Regions from separate parts of the Acidovorax carolinensis genome, predicted to be linked through region 2. Evidence: riboswitches for the same ligand, from Rfam matches in the RefSeq annotation. Region 2 holds a riboswitch; the other holds the start of a gene.
The links. Region 2 has a riboswitch for S-adenosylhomocysteine ahead of metH (methionine synthase). Riboswitches for the same ligand answer to the same signal wherever they lie in the genome.
Positions count from the first base shown of each region.

Region 1 (8,907 bases), 780 kb from region 2:
TCAGGCAACACGGGCTTGGGTAGCGGCTCGCCCGGCTTGCCGGCCGACGGCGCGCAAAACCGCGAGCGGGGGCGCCCGCTGCTGGGCCAGCTCGCACGCGTTGCGGGGCTCGGCCGACATTTCGGGGGCCACTTCAGGGGCTGCCTTGTCTGCCACCGGCATCGGTGCACAGGCCGCCAGAACGCAGGCAAGCGCCCCCAAGCCCAGCAGATCGCGCCAGTGCCGCATCCGGTCAGACAGTTGCATCAATCACCTCTTCCTGAAAATAAACGAATGGACGCACCGCGAGGTGACGATTCCATCCACCTTCTCCAGCGACAACGCAACCCGGCTCCAGCGCCCAAGCCACCCAACGCCCCATTACAAACCGAGGCGCCGGCACAACTCCAGCGTTGTTGCACTCTGATTCATGGTGTAGAAGTGCAGCCCCGGCACGCCGCGCTGGCGCAGCTGTTCGCACAGCGAAGTCACCACGTCCAGGCCAAAGGCCCGGATCGACGCCGTATCGTCGCCAAAGCCCTGCAGGCGCAGCCGGATCCAACGTGGAATCTCGGCGCCGCAGGCATCGGAAAACCGCATCAGCTGCGAGGACCCCATGATGGGCATGATGCCGGGCACCACGGGCACATCCAGCCCCATGCGGCGCACATCGTCCACAAAGCGCTCATACGCATCGGCATTGAAGAAGTACTGCGTGATGGCCGAATCAGCGCCCGCCCGCACCTTGGCGGCAAAGGCCTGCAGGTCGGCATCGGCCGACTTGGCCTGGGGATGCACTTCGGGATAGGCGGCCACCTCGATGTGGAAATCGCGCCCGGTCTCAGCCCGAATGAAGGCCACCAGGTCGCTGGCGTAGTGGAACTCGCCCCCGATGCCATAGCCGCTGGGCAGATCGCCACGCAGCGCCACCAGGCGCTTGACACCCATGGCCTTGAGCGTGGCCAGCTCCTCGCGCACCGACTGGCGCGTGGCACCGATGCACGAGAAGTGCGAGGCCGCGCTCACGCCCTCGGCCAGGATCTCCTGTACGGTGCCGAAGGTGCCCTCTTGCGTCGATCCGCCCGCGCCATAGGTGACCGAGCAGAACTCGGGTTGCAGCGCATACAGCTGCTGGCGCACGGCGCGCAGCTTGCCCGCGCCTTCGGGCGTCTTGGGCGGAAAGAATTCAAAGCTCACCGGCAAACCGGTGGCTGGTGCGTTGGCCGCAGTCATGCGCCCCTCCTCGCAAAAACAAAAAACTCGTGGTTGCCGTCGCCACCGCTGATGGGGCTGTCCAGCCAGGCCTGCACCGCAAGGCCCAGTTCGGCGCAGCAGTCGCGGATGCGTTGCTCCACCACCGCGTACAACGCGGCATCGCGCACGATGCCACCCTTGCCGACCTGGCCGGGCTGCAGCTCAAACTGTGGCTTGACCAGCATCAGCAGGCTACCGCCCGGTGCCAGCAGTGGCACCAGCGCGTGCAGAACCAGCGTGAGCGAGATAAATGACAGGTCGCCCGTGATCACATCAAACACTGGCGTGATGTCCACATTGGCGCATTCGGCGCGGCGGCGGCGCTCAATCGGCAGCGTGCCCTGCTCGCGCGCCTTGGCACGGGCTGCGCGCTCAGACTTGAAGGTCTCGATGTCCTTGTCCTTGGCGTCATTGCTGTCGTCGTATTCCTCGTCCACCTGCCCGCCATTGCGCATCCAGCTGTAGGGTGCCTCGGGCTGGGTCTCGTTGTCCTCTTCGGCCTCGACGACTTCGGACAGCGCCAGTTCACAGGCTTGCTGCAAGGCCTGCGCCGTCAGCGAACGCGCGTTCACGCCCTCGACGCAGACCACGCGCAGATCGCAGCGCAGCCGTTCGTGCAACTGGCCATGGCCCACGTCCACGCCAATCACCTGCGCTGCGCCGTGCTGCAGCAGGCAGTCAGTAAAGCCGCCCGTGCTCTGCCCCACATCCAGGCAGCGCAGCCCCGCCACCGACAAGCCGGTGGCGCGCAGCGCGCCTTCGAGCTTGAGCCCACCGCGCGAGATGTATTTGGCCTCGGCATCGTCGAGCAGCCGCACCTCGGCCAGGGAGGGAATCTCGTCGCCGTTCTTGGCGACCTTCTGCCAGGGCGCCAGCGGCGACAGGCGCCACTCCACGCCCGCGGCAATCAGCCGCTGCGCCTGCGAGCGCGTGGCCGCATGACCGCCATCCACCAAAAAAACATCTGCGCGCATGCGTCACTCTCTCGTCAGCAGACGATTAATTTCTATTAAAACAGGCTCTAGCGCTTGTACGGCCTGCGCTACCAGCTCCTATAACAGGAGCATGACAGCAGCAAGCGCGGTTCAATACCGGTAGGTATCGGGCTTGTAAGGGCCTTGCTTGGGCACGCCGATGTAGGCGGCCTGCTCGTCGCTCAGCTCGGTCAGCATGGCGCCCACCTTCTTGAGGTGCAGGCGCGCCACCTTTTCGTCCAGGTGCTTGGGCAGCACGTAGACCTTGCCGTTTTCGTAGAAATCACTGTGCGTGAACAGCTCGATCTGGGCGATGGTCTGGTTGGCAAACGAGCTGGACATCACGAAGCTCGGGTGGCCCGTGCCACAACCCAGGTTCACCAGGCGGCCCTTGGCCAGCAGGATGATGCGCTTGCCATCGGCAAAGATCACATGGTCCACCTGGGGCTTGATTTCTTCCCACTGGCAGTGCTCTTCGAGCTTGGCCACCTGGATTTCGTTGTCGAAATGACCAATGTTGCAGACGATGGATTGGTCCTTCATGGCCTGCATGTGCTCGAACGTGATCACGTCGCGGTTGCCGGTGGTGGTCACGAAAATTTCGGCCTTGTCGGCGGCGTATTCCATGGTCACTACACGATAGCCTTCCATCGCGGCCTGCAGGGCGTTGATGGGGTCAATCTCGGTCACCCACACCTGGGCGCTCAGGGCGCGCAGGGCCTGGGCGCTGCCCTTGCCCACGTCACCGTAGCCCGCCACCACGGCCACCTTGCCGGCGATCATCACGTCGGTGGCGCGCTTGATGCCGTCCACCAGCGATTCGCGGCAGCCATACAGGTTATCAAACTTGGACTTGGTCACCGAGTCGTTCACGTTGATGGCGCGGAACATCAGGCTGCCCTTGGCCGACATTTCCTTCAAACGGTGCACGCCGGTGGTGGTTTCTTCGGTCACGCCAATGATCTGCGCGCTCTTGCGGCTGTACCAGGTGGGGTCCACGGCCAGCTTGGCCTTGATGGAGGCGAACAGGCAGGTTTCTTCTTCGCTGGTGGGGTTGGCGATCAGCGAGGCGTCTTTTTCGGCGCGCTTGCCCAGGTGCATCAGCAGCGTGGCGTCGCCGCCATCGTCCAGGATCAGGTTGGGGCCTTCGCCTTCGCTGCCGGCGGGGCCAAAGTCAAAAATGCGGTGGGTGTAGTCCCAGTATTCGGCCAGGGTTTCGCCCTTGATCGCGAACACCGGGGTACCGGCGGCGGCAATGGCGGCGGCGGCATGGTCCTGCGTGGAGAAGATGTTGCACGATGCCCAGCGCACTTCGGCACCCAGGGCCTGCAGCGTCTCGATCAGCACGGCGGTCTGGATGGTCATGTGCAGCGAGCCGGTGATGCGCGCACCCTTGAGCGCCTGCTTGGCGGCGAATTCCTCGCGGATGGCCATCAGGCCGGGCATTTCGGTTTCGGCGATGCGGATCTCTTTGCGGCCCCATTCGGCCAAGCCGATGTCGGCAATGATGCAGTCGGTGTTGACGGGGCGTTGACGCGTGCGTTCATGGTGTGCTCCAAAGCATGTTTGAAAAGCCACTTGACGCGGGGAGACACAGGGAGCTCACCGCACGATAAGTGGATGAGCGTCGTTGCTGGATGACTCCGAGCCTCACGCCCCGCCAGTAGCTGGGGGCGCTGCAACGCTCCTCGGATGCCGGCGATTATAAAAGCAGTTGCATGGGCCCCGGGCCCGGCCGCTTGCATGCCCGGTAAAATCATGGGTTCGGCCGCCCTGTCCCACGCTGTGCAGAGGCTGGCCCACCGTTTTCCCCTGCAGGGCCCCTGCGCCCTGCCCACCTTCTGGAACCCCCGTGTCCTACGCCTCTGAAACCCGGCGCCGCCGTACCTTTGCCATCATTTCCCACCCCGACGCCGGTAAAACGACGCTGACGGAAAAGCTGCTGCTGTTCTCGGGCGCGATCCAGATCGCCGGCGCCGTCAAAGGCCGCAAGGCCAGCCGCCACGCAACATCCGACTGGATGGAAATCGAAAAGCAGCGCGGCATCTCGGTGGCCTCTTCGGTCATGCAGATGCTCTACCGCGACCACGTCATCAACCTGCTCGACACCCCCGGCCACAAGGACTTCTCGGAAGACACCTACCGCGTGCTCACCGCCGTGGACTCGGCCCTGATGGTGATTGACGCGGCCAACGGTGTGGAAGCGCAGACGCGCCGCCTGATCGAGGTCTGCCGCCAGCGCGACACGCCCATCATCACCTTCGTGAACAAGATGGACCGCGAGGTGCGCGACCCGCTGGACATTCTTGACGAGGTGGAGCGCGAGCTGGGCATGCCCTGCTGCCCCATCACCTGGCCCGTGGGCCAGGGCAAGAGCTTTGGCGGCATCATCAATCTGCGCACGCAGACCATGACCGTGTTCACCCCCGGTAGCGACCGCGGCCCGAAAGACTTCGAAGTCGTGCCGCTGGCCGAGGCCGACCGGCTGCGCCAGCGCTTTGGCCAGTCGTTTGACGATGCGCTGGAGAGCATGGAGCTGGCCCAGGGCGCCTCGGCGGCGTGGAACCATGCCGACTTTCTGGCCGGCAAGCTCACGCCCGTGTTCTTCGGTTCGGGCGTGAACAACTTCGGTGTGATGGAAGTGCTCGATGCCGTGGTCGACATGTCGCCCCCGCCCGGCCCGCGCATCAGCACCTTGCAGGTCAACAAGCAGCCTGTGGTCAAGACCATTCAGCCCGAGGACGAAGGCTTTGCCGGCGTGGTGTTCAAGGTGCAGGCCAACATGGACGCCAACCACCGCGACCGCATCGCCTTCGTGCGCGTGGCCTCGGGCAAATACACACCGGGCATGAAGCTCAAGGTGCAGCGCACGGGCAAAGAACTGCGCCCCACCAGCGTGGTGACCTTCATGAGCCAGCGCCGCGAGGCGGTGGAAGAAGCCTATGCGGGCGACATCATCGGCTTTACCACGCACGGCGGCGTGCAGCTGGGCGACACCATCACCGACGGCGCCAACCTGCAGTTCACCGGCCTGCCCTTCTTCGCGCCCGAGCTGTTCATGACGGTGATTTTGAAGAACCCGCTGCGCACCAAGCAGCTGCAGCAGGGCCTGTCGCAGCTGGGCGAGGAAGGCGCCATCCAGGTCTTTCGGCCCGACGTGGGCGGCCCCATGCTGCTGGGCGCCGTGGGCCAGCTGCAGTTTGAAGTGGTGCAGCACCGCCTGAAAGCCGAATACGACGCCGATGTGCGCCTGGAAGGCTGCCAATACACGGGCGCGCGCTGGATCACCGCCGACAGCCCGGCCGACCTGCGCGCCTTTACCGACGCCTATCCCATGCGCCTGTCCCACGACGCCGCCAATGCGCTCGCCTACCTGTGCACCAGCCCGTATGACGTGCGGCTGGCGCAGGAGCGGTTTCCGAAAATCCACTTCCACCCCCTGCGCGAGCATGCGGGCCTGGCTCTGGACAGCAACCACTGATGACGGCGCCCGTGACGGCATTCCTGCGCCCCCTGAGCGAATGGCCTGCCCCCGCGCCGGGCCAGCTGCGGGGCGTGCTCACCGACATCGACGACACGCTGACCACCGACGGCGCCATCACCCCCGATGCGCTGCAGGCGCTGGCTGCACTCAAGGCCAGCGGCCTGCAGGTGATTCCCATCACCGGCCGGCCGGTGGGCTGGAGCGAGCCGTTTGCCGCAACCTGGCCGGTGGATGCCATCGTGGCCGAAAACGGTGCCGTGGCGTTGAGGCGCATGGCTGAAAACTTGAGCCAAACTGGCCTCTCGCCCAATCAGGACAAGCGCGAGCAGCTATCAAAAATATACCAGCAGGACCCTGCCACCCGTGCCGCCAATTACGCTCGCATGCAGCAGGTTCTGGCGCAGATCGAGCGCGAGGTGCCCCGTGCGCGCCGCGCCACCGATTCGCCGGGCCGCGAAACCGACATCGCCATCGACCACAGCGAATTCACGCACCTGCCGCAAGACGCCATCGACCATGCCGTGCGCATCATGCGCAACGCAGGCATGAACGCCACGGTGAGCAGCATCCACATCAACGGCTGGTTTGGCGCGCACAACAAGCTCGAAGGCGCACGCTGGATCGTGCGTGAATTGTTCGGGCGCAACCTGGATGCCGAGATCGACCGCTGGGTGTATGTGGGCGACTCGACCAACGACCAGCTCATGTTTGAGCACTTCCCCCACAGCGTGGGCGTGGCAAACATTGCGCGTTTCGTGCCCCAGCTCACGCACCTGCCGCGTTATGTGACACAGGGCGAGCGCGGCGCGGGTTTTGCGGAGGTCGCCCGCGCGGTGCTGCTGACACTTTGATGTCATCCGGCAAGGCCAGCGGCGCCCCGGCACACCCAAGCTGCGCTAGAGTTGGGTATGGACTTGATCAACACACTCCGACACTGGCAGGCCATCGACCGGACAAGGGCGCGCCAGCCCAGTGAGAATCTCATGGTGGCCGGCCTTGGGCTGGCCCTGATCGCCGTATCCCTGCGTTCAGAGCGTCGCGGCACGGCCGCGCTGCAGGCCGCTGCGGGCGGGGCATTGCTTGTACGGGCGGCACGAGGCAGCCGCTACCTGACCCGCGACCCCGACCCGCGCCTCAACGGGGCGTGGGACGCCCACCTGGCGGACGCCCGCGAACTGGGCCTGGACTGATGTGGCGGCTGCAGCCTTGGGGCCCTTTAGCGCCATATCGCTGCACCGATAAGCAATAACCGCTACCGAAAACAGAGCATTACTGCCCCTTCGCCAGCCCCAGCTTCTCGATCAGAGCCTTTTCGCGCGTGAAGGTGTCCTGCGCAAACTTCTGGTAGGCCGCGGTGCCCATGTACATGGGCACCATATCGTAGCGCGCCAGCGCCGTTTTGTAGCTGTCTTGTTCCATGGCCTGCTTGAAGGCATCGTGCAGGCGCTTGACCACCGCGGGCGGCGTGCCCTTGGGCGCGCCGATGCCAAACGGCGAGTTCTGCACGATGTCCAGACCCAGCTCCTTGAGCGTGGGTGCATCGGGAAACTTGGCCAGGCGCTCGGCGCCCCAGGTGTTAAGCACGCGCAGCTTGCCGGCCTCGACCTGCGGGGCAAAGCCCGTGGAGTCGGCCGCCGCCATGATGTTGCCGCCCAGGATGGACTGCATCAGGTCGGCGCTGCCCTTGTAGGGCACATGCAGCAGTTCGATGCCAAGCTTTTGTGCGATCAACTCGGTGGTCAGGTGCGGGCTGGTCATGGTGCCGGTGGAGCCGTAGCTGAGCTTGCCCGGGTTGGCCTTGGCCCAGGCAACAAAGTGCGTCCAGGTTTTGAGCGGAGAATCGGCCGGCACCACGATGCCGAAGGCATAGCCAGTGACATTGATCACATAGCTGATGTCCTTGACCGGGTCCCAGTTGATCTTGGTGGTGTAGGGCAGGCGGAACACGCCCAGCGGTATCTGGGCGATGGTGTAGCCGTCGGCCGCCACAGTCTGCAAGGCTTGCGCCGGCAGCGTGCCACCGGCACCAGGCTTGTTTTCGACGATCACGGGTTGCCCCAGGATGCGGCTGGCATTGTCGGCCAGCGAGCGCATGGTGATGTCGGTGGGGCCACCCGCCGGGAAGGCGATCACCAGTTTGATGGGTTTGCTGGGGAAGCTCTGGGCCTGGGCCATGAAAGCGGGTGCGGCCAGGCTGGCAGCTCCCCATTGGATGATCTGGCGACGTTGCATGGCGGGTTCCTGAAATCAGACAAAGACACCGCCATTGGACTGCAACGGTGTGCTCTGCGGCATGCAGGAAACCCCTAGCGGCTGTCACCAACGCGCCAGCCCGGCGCGCTCAGTACCGCTGAGGCACGTACATCTCGGCGGGCACCGGCTGGCGCAGGTATTCGGGGTTGCGCACCCGCGCTGGCAACTCCACCGGGGCGTGCGCCACCTCGTGGTAGGGCAGTTGATCCAGCAGGTGCGCAATGCAGTTCAGGCGCGCCTTTTTCTTGTCCACCGCCTGCACCACCCACCAGGGCGCCTCGGGGATATGGGTGCGCTCCAGCATGGTTTCCTTGGCCTTCGTGTAGGCCTCCCAGCGCACGCGGCTTTCCAGGTCCATGGGGCTCAATTTCCACTGCTTGAGCGGGTCGTGGATGCGGCCCAGAAATCGCAGGTGCTGCTCGTCATCGGTGATGGAAAACCAGTATTTGATCAGCGTGATGCCCGAGCGCACCAGCATCTTCTCGAACTCGGGAACGGTGCGAAAGAACTCCTCGTACTCGTCGTCGGTGCAAAAGCCCATCACGCGCTCGACGCCTGCGCGGTTGTACCAGCTGCGATCGAACAACACCATCTCGCCAGCGGCAGGCAGGTGCGCGGCGTAGCGCTGGAAGTACCACTGCGTGCGCTCGCGGTCGTTGGGTGCGGGCAGCGCGGCCACGCGCACCACGCGGGGATTCAGGCGCTGGGTGATGCGCTTGATGACGCCGCCCTTTCCGGCCGCGTCACGACCCTCAAACAGGATCACCACTTTTTTGCGCGTGTGCTGCACCCAGTCCTGCAGCTTGACCAGCTCGCCCTGCAGGCGAAACAGCTCTTTGAAATAGGCCTGGCGCTCCGCCCGGTCGGTGGTGTGGCGGCCCTCCAGCTCGTCGATGCTGCGGTCTTCCAGCTCGAGCTCGATTTCTTCGTCGTAGCTGTCCACCAGATCGCTCGCGATGCGCC
Region 1 covers NZ_CP021361.1:3,497,467-3,506,373, forward strand. The annotation lists gene CBP34_RS16435 (septal ring lytic transglycosylase RlpA family protein) at 1-8, opposite strand, end outside; gene CBP34_RS20140 (hypothetical protein) at 1-246, opposite strand; gene metF (methylenetetrahydrofolate reductase [NAD(P)H]) at 361-1,212, opposite strand; gene CBP34_RS16445 (TlyA family RNA methyltransferase) at 1,209-2,207, opposite strand; gene ahcY (adenosylhomocysteinase) at 2,319-3,716, opposite strand; S-adenosyl-L-homocysteine riboswitch at 3,823-3,901, opposite strand; gene CBP34_RS16455 (peptide chain release factor 3) at 4,060-5,688, shown strand; gene CBP34_RS16460 (HAD-IIB family hydrolase) at 5,688-6,542, shown strand; gene CBP34_RS16465 (hypothetical protein) at 6,600-6,881, shown strand; gene CBP34_RS16470 (Bug family tripartite tricarboxylate transporter substrate binding protein) at 6,961-7,923, opposite strand; gene ppk2 (polyphosphate kinase 2) at 8,033-8,907, opposite strand, start outside.
Region 1: another riboswitch for S-adenosylhomocysteine. It lies ahead of ahcY (adenosylhomocysteinase); the one in region 2 lies ahead of metH (methionine synthase).

Region 2 (8,907 bases):
GATAGCCGGGCCTCCTTGATCCGTGCCTAGGGTTTTGGAGCGGATCGCTTTGCCAATGGCAAAGCCCGGCTTTCTGGACGTGAAAGCAGGTGCACTGCGATTGGCTGGCGGAAAAAAAGGCTGCCCATTGGGCAGCCTTGTATGGCGAATGCTGCGGTTTTCAGGGATACAGCCCGCGCATTTCGCGCGCATGCAGGATGCGCTGGCAGGCCACGATGAAGGTGGCGGTGCGCAGGCTCACCTTGTGCTCCTGGGCCACCTGCCAGATGCCGGCAAAAGCCTCTTGCATGATGCGCACCAGGCGGGCGTTGATCTCGTCCTCGCTCCAGAAGAAGCTGGAGAAATCCTGCACCCATTCAAAGTAGCTCACCGTCACGCCGCCGGCGTTGGCGATCACGTCGGGCAGCACCAGCACGCCCTTGTCGTGCAGGATGTCGTCTGCCTCGGTTGTCGTGGGGCCGTTGGCGCCCTCGATCACCATCTTGGCCTTGATCTGGCCCGCGTTGTCCTTGGTGATCTGGCCTTCCAGCGCAGCCGGGATCAGGATCTCGCAGTCCACCGCCCAGAAGTCCTCATTGGCCAGGGCGTCGGCGCCGGCAAAGCCGCCCACGCCGCCGCGTGCCTTGACATGGGCCAGCAGGGCGGGCACATCGAGGCCGTTGCGGTTGAAGATGGTGCCGGTGTGGTCCTGCACGGCCACCACCTTGGCGCCGGCTTCGGCAAACAGCTTGCCCGCGGTGCCGCCCACGTTGCCGAAGCCCTGCACAGCGAGGCGTGCGCCTTCGATCGGCAGGCCGGTCAGCCGGGCGGCTTCCACGCCCACGGTGTACACGCCGCGGCCGGTGGCTTCGACGCGGCCGAGCGAGCCGCCCAGGTCCACCGGCTTGCCCGTGACCACGCCGGTGGCGGTGGCACCGGTGTTCATGGAGTACGTGTCCATCATCCAGGCCATGATCTGGCCGTTGGTGTTCACGTCGGGCGCAGGAATGTCCTTGGACGGGCCGATCAGCAGGCCGATCTCGCTGGTGTAGCGGCGCGTGAGGCGCTCCAGTTCACCCATCGAGAGCGTCTTCGGATCGACGCGGATGCCGCCCTTGGCACCGCCGTAGGGCACGTTCACCGCAGCGTTCTTGATCGACATCCAGGCCGACAGCGCCATCACTTCCGACAGCGTCACGTCCTGGTGAAAGCGCACGCCGCCCTTGCCGGGGCCGCGGCTCAGGTTGTGCTGCACGCGGTAGCCCTCGAAGTGGGCGATGGTGCCGTCGTCCATCTCGATCGGCACGTCCACGATCAGGATGCGCTTGGGGCGCTTGAGGGTCTCCACCCAGCGCGCCAGGTTGCCCAGGTACGGCGTGACGCGGTCCACCTGCTGCAGGTAATTGCCCCAGGGACCGAGGTGGTTGGGGTCGAGGTACGACGGCAGGGTGTGGGCGGTGGCGGTGCTGCGGGGCGTTCCGGTGGAAAGCGTCATGGCGGTGGTTCCTTGTGGGATGAGTTCAGGGAGCCAAGCTTATGCCTGCCCCGCCCGCCTGTCCAAGGTCGAGGTGTTACGGGGTTATGCGCCGTTTGCATGGTGCGCCGGCGGGGGTGGCGGCATCTTTTTGCTATCTAAAAAATAGCTGCCAGCGCTTGCTAGATATGCGCGGCAGCACGAAAACGTCTGAAACCTGTTCACTCCACCGTGAAATGCTCCAGCGCCGGGTCGCCCGGCGGGTACTTCAGGTCCAGGTTCTGCAGCACCTCGCGCAGCACGGTGGCAATCATCAGGTTGCGGTGGGTCTTGGAGTTGGCCGGCACGATGGTCCAGGGCGCCCAGGGGGTGTGCGTGGCCGACAGCAGCGTTTCGTAGGCCTTCTGGTAATCGGCCCACTGCTTGCGCACGGCGATGTCGCCCATGTCGAATTTCCAGTGCTTGGCGGGGTCGTCCAGGCGCTCCTGCAGGCGCTCGCGCTGCTCCTCGTAACCGATGTGCAGCATGAACTTCACGATGACCGTGCCGGTTTCGCTGAGCATGCGCTCGAAGTCGTTGATGTGGGCCAGGCGCTGGCGGTGCTGCTCGGGCGTGATCCAGCCATTGACCACCGGCACCAGCACGTCTTCATAGTGGCTGCGGTTGAACACCGTCAGCTCGCCGGCGCCCGGCACCTGCTGGTGGATGCGCCACAGGTAGTCGTGCGCGCGTTCGGGTTCGGTGGGCGCCTTCCAGCCCACGGCGTGCACCCCCAGGGCGCTCATGCTGCCAAACACACCGCGCACGGTGCCGTCCTTGCCCGAGGCATCGGTGCCCTGCAGCAGCACCAGCAGCTTGTAGCGCCGGTCGGCGTACAGCAGGTTCTGCAGCGCATCGAGCTCAATCGCCAGGGCCTGCACGTCCTCTTTGCCCTGCGCCTTTTCACCGTCCATGAACGGCGTGGCGTCGGGGTCGAAATCCTTCAGCGAGACCGGCTTGGCACCGGAGCCATTGGCCGGCCGGGGCTGCCACGCGGCCCAGCGCTTGGCCAGGGACTTGTCGTTGCTTTGAAAAGGGGATTTGCTCATGGTTGTTTTTGTGGGGGTTGGGCTGCCAGCTTGGCGCAATGTGGCCGGTGGGTCAATGCACGCTTTCCGCTAAAGCGCTACGGCAATTGCTATATTAAATATAGCTTTGTGCGCTTGTTGTATAAGCGCTGCAGCCTGTTTTTATCCCTGTTCATGCCGCCGCGCCCGATGCACCCTGCTGCGCAATCAGCTGCACGAAGCGCCTTGCGCCCAGGCCCAGCGGGCGCTCTTTGGACCACACCACGTCCACCCACAGTGCCACGCCGTTGCTGAGGTTCTCGAACGGCATCTCGACCAGTGAGCCGGCGGCGATGCGCGGCTGCACCAGCGCGCGCGGCTGCCAGCCCCAGCCCAGGCCCGCCTCGATCAGGCCCAGCGCGGCCAGGTGGTTGTCGGTGCGCCAGTGGTGGCGGGCAAACACAAAGCGCGGGTCGGTCTGTGCCAGGTCGCGGCTGGCCACCACGATCTGGCGCGTGGTGGTGAGGTGTTCCTCGCGCAGTTGTGCGCGTTCGGGTGCCTCGCCCCGGGCGGCTGCGGCGGCGCGCGCGGCGGCCAGCACCGGGTGCTGGCGGGCCATCACGGCCACCAGGGTTTCGCTGCCCACCTCCTGAAAACCCTCGCGCCCGTCGATGCTGGGGCGCTCGAACACCAGCGCCAGCTGCGCACGCCCGCTGTGCAGGAGCGCCAGGGCATCCTCCTGCGGCGCGGCCAGCACCTCCACCTGCAGCAGCGGGTAGTCGTGCGCCAGCGTGGCCAGCGGGGCGCTCCAGCGCGCGGCCAGCAGTTCGGGGGCAATGGCCAGCGTCAGGCGCTCCTCCAGCCCTTGGGTGAGGGCCAGCGCCTGGGCGTTGAGCTGCTGCAGCTGCCCGGCCAGCAGCCGGGCCTGGGGTTCGAGCGCGCGCGCCGCGGCGGTGGGCCGGGCTCGCGCCCGCTGCGGTCAAACAGGGGCACGTTCAGCTCGGCCTCCAGGTGGGCGATCGTCATGCTCACGGCCGATGGCACCCGCGACAGCGCCCGCGCTGCCGCCGAAAACGAGCCCCGGTCAAGCACCGCCAGAAACACCTGCACGCTGTCGGAAGAAAAAGCCATGGCCTCAATTATCAGAAAAACTGAAACAAGCTGACTTTATGTATCAGCAATACGCACATAAAGTCACCACCATGCCCGCCATCCAAACTTCACCCGCTGCCGCCCACGCCCCTGCCCGCGGGCTGCAGGGCCCGTGGCGCCGCGTGCTTTTCGTCACGCTGTACGAGCTGATCGCCATCGTGGTGGCCACCTATGGACTGGCGGTGCTCACGGGTCAAAGCGCGGCCCATTCCAGCGTGGCCTCTGTGGTGGCCTCGGCCATTGCCGTGCTGTGGAATGTGCTGTTCAACTGGGCTTTTGAGCGCTGGGAATCGCGCCAGCGCGTGCGCGGGCGCAGCGTGGCGCGCCGTGTGGCCCATGCGATCGGCTTCGAGGGCGGGCTGGTGTTCACGCTGGTGCCGCTGTTTGCCTGGTGGTTCAACGTGAGCCTGTGGGAGGCCTTCGTGATGGACCTGGCGCTCATCGTTTTCTTTCTTTGCTACACCTTTGTCTTCAACTTGGCGTTTGACCGTGTGTTTGGCCTGCCGGCATCGGCACAGCCGGCAGCAGGCTGAGCGCCGGGGCGTTCGCCCTTAAAATCACGCCTCGCCCAAGGAGCGTTGCAGCGGCTTCCCGCCACAGGAGAGGCCGTCAGGCTTGGGCACGGTATGCACCGCATGCCCCATCGCAACGACGCTCACCTGTTTTTCCGCTGTTTCTGCACAGGTGAGTGAGTCCTATGTCTGCTATTTCGCTGCCCCCCATGAAGCTGTCCGGCCTGGAGCCGGTGTCCATTGGCGAGGGTTCGCTGTTCGTTAACATCGGCGAGCGCACCAACGTCACGGGCTCCAAGGCGTTTGCCCGCATGATCCTGAACGGCCAGTATGAAGAAGCCCTGGCCGTGGCGCGCCAGCAGGTGGAAAACGGCGCGCAGGTCATCGACATCAACATGGACGAGGCCATGCTCGACAGCAAGGCCGCCATGGTGCGCTTTCTGCAGCTCATCGCTTCCGAGCCCGACATCGCCCGCGTACCCATCATGGTGGACAGCTCCAAGTGGGATGTCATCGAGGCGGGACTGCGCTGCATCCAGGGCAAGGGCATCGTCAACTCGATCAGCATGAAAGAGGGCGTGGAGGAGTTCAAGCGCCAGGCCAGGCTGGTCAAGCGCTATGGCGCCGCCGCCGTGGTGATGGCGTTTGACGAAAAAGGCCAGGCCGATACCTACGAGCGCAAGATCGAAATCTGCGAGCGCGCCTACCGCATCCTGGTCGATGAGGTGGGCTTTCCGCCCGAAGACATCATTTTTGACCCCAACATCTTTGCCGTGGCCACGGGCATCGAAGAGCACAACAACTACGCGGTCGATTTCATCAACGCCACGCGCTGGATCAAGCAGCACCTGCCGGGCGCCAAGGTGTCGGGTGGCGTGAGCAACGTGTCGTTCAGCTTCCGCGGCAACGACCCGGTGCGCGAAGCCATCCACACCGTGTTTCTGTACCATGCCATTCAGGCCGGCATGGACATGGGCATCGTCAACGCCGGCATGGTCGGCGTGTACGACGACCTTGAGCCCGTGTTGCGCGAGCGCGTCGAAGACGTGGTGCTCAACCGCCGCCCCGACGCCGGCGAGCGCCTGGTCGAGATCGCCGAAACCGCCAAGAGCGGTGCCAAGGACGAAAGCAAACGGCTTGAATGGCGCGGCACGCCCGAGCACCCCAAGACCGTGGGCGAGCGCCTGTCGCACGCGCTGGTGCATGGCATCACCGACTTCATCACCGAAGACACCGAAGAGGCCTACCGCGCCATTGTGGCCAAGGGCGGGCGCCCGCTGCATGTGATCGAAGGCCCGCTGATGGATGGCATGAACGTGGTGGGCGACCTGTTCGGCGCGGGCAAGATGTTCTTGCCCCAGGTGGTGAAAAGTGCCCGCGTGATGAAGCTGGCCGTGGCCCACCTGATTCCGTACATCGAAGAAGAAAAGCGCCAGGATGAACTGGCAGGGCGCGATGTGCGCACCAAGGGCAAGATCATCATCGCCACCGTGAAGGGCGACGTGCACGACATCGGCAAGAACATCGTCACCGTGGTCTTGCAGTGCAACAACTTCGAGGTGGTGAACATGGGCGTGATGGTGCCCTGCCACGAGATTCTGGCGCGCGCCAAGGCTGAGGGGGCCGACATCGTGGGTCTGTCGGGCCTCATCACCCCCAGCCTTGAAGAAATGCAGTATGTGGCCGGTGAGATGCAAAAGGACGAGCACTTTCGCATCAAGAAAATTCCGCTGCTGATCGGCGGCGCCACCTGCAGCCGGGTGCACACCGCCGTCAAGATTGCGCCGCACTACGAAGGCCCCGTGGTGTATGTGCCCGACGCCTCACGCAGCGTGAGCGTGGCGCAAAGCCTGCTGGGCGACGGCGTGGACAGCTACGTGGCCGAGATCAACGCCGACTACGACAAGGTGCGCACCCAGCACGCCAACAAAAAGGCCACGCCTTTGTGGCCCCTGGCCAAGATCCGCGCCAACAAGACACCTGTGGACTGGTCGGCCTACCGCCCCGCCGTGCCACGCGCCCTGGGCCGCCGGGTGTTCAAGAATTTTGACCTGGCCGAGCTGGCACGCTACATCGACTGGGGCCCGTTCTTCCAGACCTGGGACCTGGCCGGCCCGTACCCCGCCATCCTGACGGACGAGGTGGTGGGCGTGGAAGCCACGCGCGTGTTTGCTGACGGTCAGGCCATGCTCAAGAAGATCATCGAAGGCCGCTGGCTGACCGCCAGTGGTGTGATGGCCCTGCTGCCCGCGAACAGTGTGAACGATGACGACATCGAGTTCTACACCGACGACACCCGCACCGAGGTCGCCATGACCTGGTACGGCCTGCGTCAGCAGACCGAAAAGCATGTCATCGACGGCGTGACCCGCCCCAGCCGGTGCCTGGCAGATTTTGTGGCACCCAGAAGCAGCGGCATCGCCGACTACGCCGGCATGTTTGCCGTGACGGCAGGCTTGGGCATCGAGAAAAAAGAAAAAGCTTTCATCGACGCGCTGGACGACTACTCGGCCATCATGTTCAAGAGCCTCGCCGACCGCCTGGCCGAAGCCTTTGCCGAATGCCTGCACCACCGCGTGCGCACCGACCTGTGGGGCTATGCCAGCGACGAGGCGCTGAGCCACGACGACATGGTTGCCGAGAAATACCGCGGCATCCGCCCCGCGCCCGGCTATCCCGCCTGCCCCGACCACAGCGCCAAGACCGACCTGTTCCGGCAACTGCAGTGCGAGGAAATCGGCATGTCGCTCACCGAGAGCCTGGCCATGACGCCCGCCGCCAGCGTGAGCGGCTTCTATATCGGCCACCCCGACGCCCTGTACTTCAACGTCGGCAAGATTGGCGAAGACCAGCTGCACGACATGGCCGATCGCCGGGGCATGGACGAGGCCGTGCTGGCACGGCTCCTGGCGCCCAATCTGTGATGCTATGAAATAAAGAGCTGCTGGCGCTTGTTGCGAAAGCGCCAGAGGCCTTTTTTCTTTGAAAACCGAGGGTTCCGCACGCGAGACCTTCTGTTGTCAGCAGGGCTGTGGGGGGAGTGGTAAATGGCGTCGGATATTTTTACAATACGACGCAAAAAACCACGTAAGTCCTTGATTTCATTGGGTGGCACGGTGTGTGCTTTTGTAAGTTGAAACCGCCTTTTTCAGCGGTAACTTACAGGGGTCCAGGCCATGAAATTCAAAACCGTTGCAGCCATCGTCGCCGGCATGTTCATCTCGGCAGCCGTTCATGCAGTGCCGATTGTCAACACCAACCTGCGCCCGGTGGTTCTTGGTGGCACGCCGGCGGGCGAGCAATCGCTGCAAACCGTTTTGAACAGTGTGTTTGGCACCGGGGCCGTGAGCGCCGCCAACGACCAGAGCGCGGCAGGCCTGTGGGGCTCGGCCACGGGCTCGGCGACCACCATTCCCACGCTGATCATCGAACAGACCGGTGGTGCAGCCAGCCAGAAATTCGGCATGTGGTTTGGTACCGATACGGCCAATCTCTACACCGTGGACCTGTTCTTTGGCGGTGCGGTTGGTTCGCCCAATACTCTGCAGCAAAGTGCCGTCGGCATCGGCATAGCGGCCGGCCAGATGATCATTTCCGGCGGCCCTACCTTCCAGAGCCAGTGCGGCTCCCAAGTCAATTGCGGCGTGTTTTCCAACGCACTGATCAACCCCGACAGCTTCGGGTTCTATTTCACAAACGGAGCCGGAAAAATCGCCTATTCCATCGACAGCATGAATGTGGGCGGGGCCACCGATTTTCTGGCGTACCAGGGCGGCACCTCGACCAACTGGATTTTTGCCTTTGAAGACGGCTCCGACAATGACTTCCAGGACATGGTGGTGAAGGTCGAGTCCATCCAGGTACCCGAGCCCGGCTCCCTGGCCTTGCTGGGCCTGGCCCTGGCGGGCGTGGCCGCCACTTCACGCCGCAAGTCACGCCGCGAGCAAAACCAGGCGTAAGGGTCTGGATCGTTCCAGCACCGTGATCGCACCAAGGGGGCTTCGGCCCCCTTTTTTCTTTTCAGTGTGAGGTGCGAGAAGGCTGGTCGGCGCTGGGGGATGCCGGCGCAGAAACCGCAGCGCTGTGCGCCATCTCCAGCTGCATCATCACCATGCTGACCAAGGTACTCACCGACGGCCGCCCTGTCTCAATGACGTAGTGCGCGGTTTCACGGTACAGGGGGTCGCGCACGGCGTACAGCTCGCGCAGCTTTTCCATGGGGTTGCCGCCCTGCAGCAGGGGGCGCGTCTTGTCGTGCTTGACGCGCTTGTAGATTTCCTCGGGCGATGCGCGCAAATACAGCACGTTGCCAAACTGGCGCAGCACTTCGCGGTTCTCGGCCCGCAGCACGGCGCCACCGCCGGTGGACAGCACCATGCCGCCGGGCTGCTGGGTCACTTCGGCCAGCACCTGCGCTTCCAGGTCGCGAAAGCGCGCTTCGCCTTGTGTCTCGAAGAAGCTGCGGATGGTGGTGCCGATCATCTTTTCCAGCCGGTGGTCCAGGTCGATGAAGGGCACGCCGGCCCGGTGGGCCAGCTGCCGGCCGACGGTGGATTTGCCCGAGCCGGGCATGCCGACCAGTGCGCAGCGAATCTGCATAAGTGATGTCCTGTTTTCTTGTCTGCCCAACTGCAGGCTGAGTGTAAGGCGGTGGTTTGGCGTGCCTGGTGCAGGGCCAAGAAAGCAGGGGCCGCTGTGGGAGCCGGACTACCCCGGTTGTCCCGTCTGGCTGATGGGCAAACGG
Region 2 covers NZ_CP021361.1:159,268-168,174, forward strand. The annotation lists gene CBP34_RS00740 (Glu/Leu/Phe/Val family dehydrogenase) at 161-1,474, opposite strand; gene CBP34_RS00745 (PPK2 family polyphosphate kinase) at 1,675-2,541, opposite strand; partial or broken gene CBP34_RS00750 (LysR family transcriptional regulator) at 2,693-3,630, opposite strand; gene CBP34_RS00755 (PACE efflux transporter) at 3,753-4,184, shown strand; S-adenosyl-L-homocysteine riboswitch at 4,216-4,315, shown strand; gene metH (methionine synthase) at 4,349-7,087, shown strand; gene CBP34_RS00765 (PEP-CTERM sorting domain-containing protein) at 7,340-8,122, shown strand; gene CBP34_RS00770 (shikimate kinase) at 8,184-8,762, opposite strand.